Regions from separate parts of the Weizmannia sp. FSL K6-0777 genome, predicted to be linked through region 1. Evidence: a T-box and tRNA genes for the amino acid it is inferred to sense, from the RefSeq annotation. Region 1 holds a T-box; the other holds one or more tRNA genes.
The links. A T-box is a leader RNA that pairs with one kind of tRNA and senses whether it is charged. The one in region 1 lies ahead of thrS (threonine--tRNA ligase), so its partner is inferred to be a tRNA-Thr.
Positions count from the first base shown of each region.

Region 1 (4,271 bases):
GCGCTTCTTGGACTTTCCGCGCATAGTCATAATGGGCATCCGGTGATACCGGGATCACTTGTACTTGAATCGGCGCAAGCCATGTCGGAAACGCCCCTTTGTATTCCTCGATTAAATAAGCGACAAACCGTTCCATTGTCGAGACAACGCCGCGATGGATGACAACCGGGCGGTGCGGCTTACCGTCTTCCCCGACATACGTCAGGTCAAACCGTTCCGGGAGCAGGAAGTCAAGCTGCACGGTTGACAATGTTTCGTCTTTGCCAAGCGCCGTGCGGACCTGGACGTCGAGCTTCGGGCCGTAAAATGCGGCTTCGCCTTCCGCTTCGTAATAGTCAAAACCAAAATCATCCATCGTTTCTTTCAGCATCGCCTGTGCCTTGTTCCACATTTCATCATCATCATAATACTTGTCCGTATTTTCCGGGTCACGGTACGACAGGCGGAACGAGTAGTCGGTAATGTTGAAATCTTTATATACCTCAAGAATCAGTTCGACCACGCGCTTGAATTCTTCTTTAATCTGGTCCGGACGCACGAAAATATGGGCATCATTCAATGTCATGCCGCGCACCCGTTGCAGGCCGGAGAGCGCACCTGACATTTCATAACGGTGCATGAGCCCGAGTTCGGCAATCCGGATCGGCAATTCGCGGTAGCTGTGGATCGTATTTTTATACACCATCATATGGTGCGGGCAGTTCATCGGACGCAACACGAGTTCTTCATTGTCCATTTTCATGACCGGGAACATATCTTCCTGGTAATGGTCCCAGTGGCCGCTCGTTTTATACAGGTCCACGCTGCCAAGCACCGGCGTATAGACGTGGTCATAGCCGAGTTTGACTTCCTTGTCGACAATATACCGTTCAATGGTGCGGCGGATCGTTGCGCCTTTTGGCAGCCAGAGCGGCAGGCCTTGTCCGACTTTTTGCGAGTTCGTGAAAAGTTCGAGTTCTTTCCCGATTTTCCTGTGGTCGCGTTCTTTTGCTTCTTCCAGGAATTTCAAATGGGCTTCGAGATCTTCTTTCTTGAAGAAAGCCGTCCCGTATATGCGCTGCATCATTTTGTTGTTGCTGTCGCCGCGCCAGTATGCACCGGCAATGTTTAATAACTTGAATTCCTTAATTTTTCCGGTTGATGGCACATGGACGCCGCGGCACAGGTCAACAAATTCGCCCTGTTCATAAACCGTGACCGTTTCGTCCGGAATCGCATCAATCAGTTCAAGCTTGTATTCATCATGTGCAAATATTTTTCTGGCTTCGTCACGGGATACGACTTTGCGGACAATTTCAAGATTTTCCGCAACAATTTTTTTCATTTCCTTTTCAATTTTCGGCAAGTCTTCCGGCGTGAGCGACACTTCAAGATCCATGTCGTAGTAAAATCCGTTTTCAATTGCAGGGCCGACGCCAAACTTGACATTGCCATACAGGCGGCGGACAGCCTGTGCCATCAAGTGTGCCGTGCTGTGGCGCAAGATTCCGAGCGCATCTTCATGCTCAGGGGTGACGATTTCAATTGCGCCGTCTTCTTCAATCGGTGTGCGCAAATCGAGCAGTTTGCCGTTCAGTTTGCCGGCGAGCGCCTTTTTCCTGAGGCCCGGGCTGATCGATTGGGCAATCTCTTCCGTTGTTGTTCCAAATGGAAATTCCTTTAAAGCACCATCTGGAAAAGTGATTTTTACGATCTCTGCCATATGTCCCACTCCTTTAAAAATTAAGCTGTCACGCGGGCGGCCTGCACGAGGCTGCTTTTTGCAGGCATCCGTACGAGCACGTCCGCACGAAAACACAGCCAAAAAATAAAAAACCCGCCCCCGGCAAGGGACGAGTTTTGTACACGCGGTTCCACCCTCATTTCCGCACGTCTTTACGCGCGGCTTGAGTATGATAACGGAAATATCCGTCAGCCGCTACTGATTTTGTTCACGACTGAAGTTCGGAGGCGGTAAGCATCCTGTCCGTGCCGGAAAGCTTGCAGCCTGAGGCTTTCCTCTCTGAAAGGCGGTAACAGAATCCTGTTGTCCTCGTCATCACATTGACTTTTTCATTTCCAATTGATTATGTAAGTAATTATAGAAGTTTGCAATGAAAAAATCAAGGGATGGCGATTGATTTTGTTGCCGTGCTGCATTTGCCCCCGGTTCAAGCCCCCTTTTTATTCACTGGCGGCGAATTGATCGTGCATAAAATGCATCCGGCTTTTCACGGCCACCCGTTCTTCAAAAATATTGCATATCGTACGAATCAAAGCCTGGTCCGGCGTATCCGTATAAATTTCAATCCGGCTGGGCGCAATCGATAAAAGCGGTGCAATTGTGACTGAGTCAATATAGACAGGGTGGTTGGACAGAAGCCTGCGGTCAATCAATCCGTTCAGTTCTTCCCTCGTCATTTCCCGGAATTGGCCGTTGTAAAATTTCACCTGTTCCCCGAGGCAAAGCTTTATTTTTTCCCTTTTTGGTTCTTTTTGCTTTAAGTAATCCCTAAGGCTTTGCACAAAAATCTGGTATTCCTGTTCCATTTTGTATTCGTCAATCGCAATGCCGATGTATCGGTCAAGACAGTCAAAATAGCCTTTTAAGCGGAACGTCAGCACGGAAGCGAGCGGCAATGTGCACGATTCGCCAACCAGCGGTGCGACCGCTCCTTCAATAGCGGCGCGTTCGTCGATCTCACCCGCCAGATCCGTCAGCTCCGGCCGCTCTCCTTTCAGCATGCCGTCTACGATTTCGAGTATCCGGTTTTGCTCTTCTTCCGCCTGAAAAAAATAGGCTTGTTTCAGTTGGTTACAAATCCACTCGTTTCTTTTTTTCTTCATGATGAAATTTGCAACGGCTGCCTGCAGTTCCTGTTTATTGCCGGCCGCTTCCACAACATAATGTATTTTCCCATGCAGCACTGCTTCCCGGATTTTCACAGTGCGCCGTTTTTCCTTTGCAAAATATGCTTTTATCCATAATGCATCATCCTTGTCCCTGATCAGGAATTCCAATCCAAGCCCCCCCTGTACGGTAAAACATTCTCGTTTGCTTTACCTTATGTATATGAAGCGGCATCAGCAAATAGAAGACGGGAAAGCGTTACGAAATGAAAAAAGCGGGCCCCCTCATGCAAGGGTCAGGCCCGCTGGTTCGGCCCCTCCATCCGGACAGGGGCGCTTAAATATTTGATGCGCTCGAGAATGCGCGCTGCTTTCAATTCTTCCTTTTCCCCGCGCTGGGTATAAGTGAAATGGTACTCTAAATCCTCATAGCTGAAATTGGATGTAAAAAAAGTGGGAAGGTCTTCCTGCATCCTGTATTGGAGAATCGGGCCGAGCACTTCATCCCGCGTCCAGCTCGAGTTCGTTTCCGCACCGATATCATCCAACATCAATACGGGCACTTGCTTCACCGTATCCAGCTTTTCCCCGGTGGAGTGGTCGCCGATCGAGTCCTTCATTTCGCGGAAAAACTCAGGCACATACACGATTAAAGAAGAGACCTGTTTCCGGTCCGCCAGCTCGTTCGCAATTGCACCAAGCAAATACGATTTGCCGACGCCGAAATTGCCGTATAAATATAGTCCCTTCATTTTTTTGCCCGGCTCGTATTCACGGACAAAGCGATGCGCAAAATCGTATGCATCAAGACGCCCCATTTGTTCAAGGAAAAAATCACCAAAGGACGCCTCCAATATTTTTTTCGGCATGTGCATGCTTTGGATCAGCCTGCGCGTTTTATTGCGCTCATCCTCCAATATTTTCTTCTGGCACCTTTTATAGTGGATCTCAATATTGCCATGTTCAATAACGAGTTCCGGCACATACCCTTTCATCATATTCACGCATTCGCCAAGGCTTTTGCACCGGCTGCAATTTTTTTCCTGTGAAATGAATTCGTACAGTTTCATCCAGCTTTTTTCAATCATCGATTTTGTGACTTCACCGTGGTGTGCATCCAAAAAAGCGCGGATGTCGGGATGCGTGATGATTTCCTGCTTCATTTCTTCATAACGCTTGCGGAAACTAGGATTGGATGAAAGCCTTTTGAGTGTCTCATTTATGTTTTCCACCGCCTTCACCCTTTCTTGTATTGTTCACGTATTTTTTCAAGCCTTTTTCTTTTTTCTTCCATTGACTCGCCATCGGCTTGGACCGCGGTCGCAGTGGTTTTTTGGTCTTCTTTTTTAAACCAGTCCGGCAGCTTTTCAACCCGGACCGGCTTTCTCCGTCCGGTGCCGTTCTTCTCTTTATTGTTCAGCCATTGTTTGTACTGGCGGTCT
Region 1 covers NZ_CP151971.1:2,213,383-2,217,653, forward strand. Annotated here, with positions in the region: gene thrS (threonine--tRNA ligase) at 1-1,702, opposite strand, end outside; T-box leader at 1,826-2,048, opposite strand; gene NST70_RS10620 (putative sporulation protein YtxC) at 2,164-3,000, opposite strand; gene dnaI (primosomal protein DnaI) at 3,126-4,070, opposite strand; gene NST70_RS10630 (replication initiation and membrane attachment family protein) at 4,067-4,271, opposite strand, start outside.

Region 2 (4,271 bases), 1.6 Mb from region 1:
AGCGCATCTAAATCGAACGACAAATGAATGCCATCCGTTCTTTCTTTTAAATAGTTAATACTTTCTGTCATGACACTCTCCATCCCGAACCGGTCAATTTCAGCCATCGTGTAGATTTTTATGCCCAGATTACGGATGAAATCCTTTTCCCCTTCGTCCAAATCCCGCTGCCCGATCAGGACAACATGCTCCGCTTTCAGTTTTGGAATATAGCCGTAAACGCCCGTTAAAGAAGCATGCCCGTGCCCGAGGCTGGCGGCAAGCGGCATGCCGTGGACATTTCCGGAAGGGCTTGTCTCAGGAATGTTCATATCCGCATGCGCGTCAAACCAAATGACGCCGAGATTTCTGTAATGCTTGCTGATGCCGGCAATTGTGCCAATGGCAATACTGTGGTCGCCACCAAAAATAAGCGGAAACCGGTTGCTTTTTACAATTTCATCTGTATGCTCTGCAATGGACTGGCTTGCTTTTGAAATCGATTTCAAATTTCTCGCATTGGCTTCATCATCAGGGAGCTGCTCCGCCCTGCCGATTTCAATATTGCCCAAATCGGTAACCGCGCAGCCGAGTTTCTCGAGCCCTTCTTTCACACCTGCATACCGGATCGCCTGCGGGCCCAGATCCACCCCTTTATATCGCTGCCCAAGATCCATTGGAACACCCATTATTGTAATATGTTTCTCCATCTGACTGCCCCCTTCCCTTCTCTCTATCTATCATTGTAAAATTGTTTTCCAATTGGCTCAACTGTACAAAATTCTGTATAATTATACAGAAGAAATGGGAATTGGTTAAAATATCCTCCTTCAGACGGCAGTCAAACATTCTTGTTCACTGATTTTTTAGCTTTGCAGGTGGGGGCTTCTAAGGTAATTGCACCACTAGATTAAACATCAACCACCCATTAACAGACAATGAAGTGTACATGATGTTAAAACAATTTACAGATAAATAAAAAACGCTCAAAATCCTCTTATAAAAAAGGGTTTTGAGCGTTTCTCTTTGAAGCGGAAGACGGGACTCGAACCCGCGACCCACACCTTGGGAAGGTGTTGTTCTACCACTAAACTACTTCCGCATATTTATAGAATACCACACACTTTAAAAAAAGAAAAGAGTGAGCCATGCAGGATTCGAACCTGCGACCCTCTGATTAAAAGTCAGATGCTCTACCAACTGAGCTAATGGCTCGTAAAAATCTATATATCAAATGGCTACGCCAATTCAATAGCAAAAGGCTGGGCCAGCTGGATTCGAACCAACGCATGACGGAGTCAAAGTCCGTTGCCTTACCGCTTGGCTATGGCCCAATTATCTATAGTATGAACCCTCTCACCAAAAAAATGCACCAAAGTGCATGTCCAAAAAAATGGATGGTGGAGGGGGACGGATTCGAACCGCCGAACCCTGAGGGAGCGGATTTACAGTCCGCCGCGTTTAGCCACTTCGCTACCCCTCCGTAAATGGTGCCGGCCAGAGGACTTGAACCCCCAACCTACTGATTACAAGTCAGTTGCTCTACCAATTGAGCTAGGCCGGCATAAAAATGGAGGATGACGGGCTCGAACCGCCGACCCTCTGCTTGTAAGGCAGACGCTCTCCCAGCTGAGCTAATCCTCCAAATATGTAAATGGTGACCCGTACGGGATTCGAACCCGTGTTACCGCCGTGAAAGGGCGGTGTCTTAACCGCTTGACCAACGGGCCAAAAAACTATAAGCTTCCAATCGGGCTCGAACCGATGACCTCTTCCTTACCATGGAAGTGCTCTACCTGCTGAGCTATGGAAGCATATAACTCCGCAGGTAGGATTCGAACCTACGACCGATCGGTTAACAGCCGATTGCTCTACCACTGAGCTACTGCGGAATATCGGGCCCGGCAGCGTCCTACTCTCGCAGGGGGAAACCCCCAACTACCATCGGCGCTGGAAAGCTTAACTTCCGTGTTCGGGATGGGAACGGGTGTGACCTTTCCGCCATCGCCACCGGACCTCAATGACAAAAATCATTATAGCAAAGTTTCCATTGCTTATCAACAGGAATTATGTGATTCCCTGAAAACCGGATGGGAGAAAAAACTGTAAACGGAGAATGCGTTTCTAACTTTGAGAATTGTCTAGCTCCAGCGCCTATCGGCTAGCGTATTTCTACGCTTTCTCCCTACGATAAGTCAACATCGGCTCGCCTTTAGGGGCTCGCCGTGTTTCCTTTATCTCAGTCGAAAGCTCCGAAATCCGTACGCCGATGAGCGAGGCGCTTCCGCTTTTCTATTGTCCAGCTCCGGTGCCTAGCCCCTCGAGGTCGAATAACCTGCCCGTCACGGAGCCAAAAGACGGCTCCATGCCGGTCAGAACATTCGCTTGTCGGGGCTAAACAAGGCACCTCCGCTTTTCTATTTGGTTAAGTCCTCGATCGATTAGTATTCGTCAGCTCCACGCGTCGCCGCGCTTCCACCCCGGACCTATCAACCTGATCATCTTTCAGGGATCTTACCAGTACAAACTGTGGGAAATCTCATCTTGAGGGGGGCTTCATGCTTAGATGCTTTCAGCACTTATCCCTTCCGCACATAGCTACCCAGCGATGCCTTTGGCAAGACAACTGGTACACCAGCGGTGCGTCCATCCCGGTCCTCTCGTACTAAGGACAGCTCCTCTCAAATTTCCTGCGCCCGCGACGGATAGGGACCGAACTGTCTCACGACGTTCTGAACCCAGCTCGCGTACCGCTTTAATGGGCGAACAGCCCAACCCTTGGGACCGACTACAGCCCCAGGATGCGATGAGCCGACATCGAGGTGCCAAACCTCCCCGTCGATGTGGACTCTTGGGGGAGATCAGCCTGTTATCCCCAGGGTAGCTTTTATCCGTTGAGCGATGGCCCTTCCATGCGGAACCACCGGATCACTAAGCCCGACTTTCGTCCCTGCTCGACTTGTAAGTCTCGCAGTCAAGCTCCCTTATGCCTTTACACTCTGCGAATGATTTCCAACCATTCTGAGGGAACCTTTGGGCGCCTCCGTTACCTTTTAGGAGGCGACCGCCCCAGTCAAACTGCCTGCCTGACACTGTCTCCCACCCCGGTAAGGGGTGCGGGTTAGAATTTCAATACAGCCAGGGTAGTATCCCACCGATGCCTCCGCCGAAGCTGGCGCTCCGGTTTCCAAGGCTCCTACCTATCCTGTACAAGCTGTACCAAAATTCAATATCAGGCTGCAGTAAAGCTCCATGGGGTCTTTCCGTCCTGTCGCGGGTAACCTGCATCTTCACAGGTACTATAATTTCACCGAGTCTCTCGTTGAGACAGTGCCCAGATCGTTACACCTTTCGTGCGGGTCAGAACTTACCTGACAAGGAATTTCGCTACCTTAGGACCGTTATAGTTACGGCCGCCGTTTACTGGGGCTTCAGTTCAGAGCTTCGCCTTACGGCTAACCCCTCTCCTTAACCTTCCAGCACCGGGCAGGTGTCAGCCCCTATACTTCGCCTTGCGGCTTCGCAGAGACCTGTGTTTTTGCTAAACAGTCGCCTGGGCCTATTCACTGCGGCTTCCCGGGGCATACACCCCAAAAAGCACCCCTTCTCCCGAAGTTACGGGGTCATTTTGCCGAGTTCCTTAACGAGAGTTCTCTCGCTCACCTTAGGATTCTCTCCTCGCCTACCTGTGTCGGTTTGCGGTACGGGCGCCTTTCACCTCACTAGAGGCTTTTCTTGGCAGTGTGGAATCAGGAACTTCGGTACTAAAATTTCCCTCGCCATCACAGCTCCGCCTTGGCGCGAAGGATTTGCCTCCGCACCGGCCTAACTGCTTGGACGCGATCAACCAGTGTCGCGCTTGCCCTATCCTCCTGCGTCCCCCCATCGTTCAAACGGTGAAGAGGCGGTACAGGAATATCAACCTGTTGTCCATCGCCTACGCCTTTCGGCCTCGGCTTAGGCCCCGACTAACCCTGAGCGGACGAGCCTTCCTCAGGAAACCTTAGGCATTCGGTGGAAGGGATTCTCACCCTTCTTTCGCTACTCATACCGGCATTCTCACTTCTAAGCGCTCCACCGGTCCTTCCGGTCCGGCTTCAACGCCCTTAGAACGCTCTCCTACCACGGACACCAAATGGTGTCCATCCGCAGCTTCGGTGATACGTTTAGCCCCGGTACATTTTCGGCGCAGCGTCACTCGACCAGTGAGCTATTACGCACTCTTTAAATGATGGCTGCTTCTAAGCCAACATCCTGGTTGTCTAAGCAACGCCACATCCTTTTCCACTTAA
Region 2 covers NZ_CP151971.1:185,601-189,871, reverse strand. Annotated here, with positions in the region: gene rocF (arginase) at 1-689, opposite strand, end outside; tRNA gene NST70_RS01020 (tRNA-Gly) at 1,010-1,081, opposite strand; tRNA gene NST70_RS01015 (tRNA-Lys) at 1,122-1,194, opposite strand; tRNA gene NST70_RS01010 (tRNA-Gln) at 1,242-1,313, opposite strand; tRNA gene NST70_RS01005 (tRNA-Tyr) at 1,378-1,462, opposite strand; tRNA gene NST70_RS01000 (tRNA-Thr) at 1,468-1,543, opposite strand; tRNA gene NST70_RS00995 (tRNA-Val) at 1,551-1,623, opposite strand; tRNA gene NST70_RS00990 (tRNA-Glu) at 1,635-1,709, opposite strand; tRNA gene NST70_RS00985 (tRNA-Thr) at 1,721-1,793, opposite strand; tRNA gene NST70_RS00980 (tRNA-Asn) at 1,800-1,871, opposite strand; rRNA gene rrf (5S ribosomal RNA) at 1,879-1,994, opposite strand; rRNA gene NST70_RS00970 (23S ribosomal RNA) at 2,401-4,271, opposite strand, start outside.
Region 2: it has a tRNA-Thr gene. The T-box ahead of thrS (threonine--tRNA ligase) is inferred to sense a tRNA for this amino acid. The anticodon was not compared.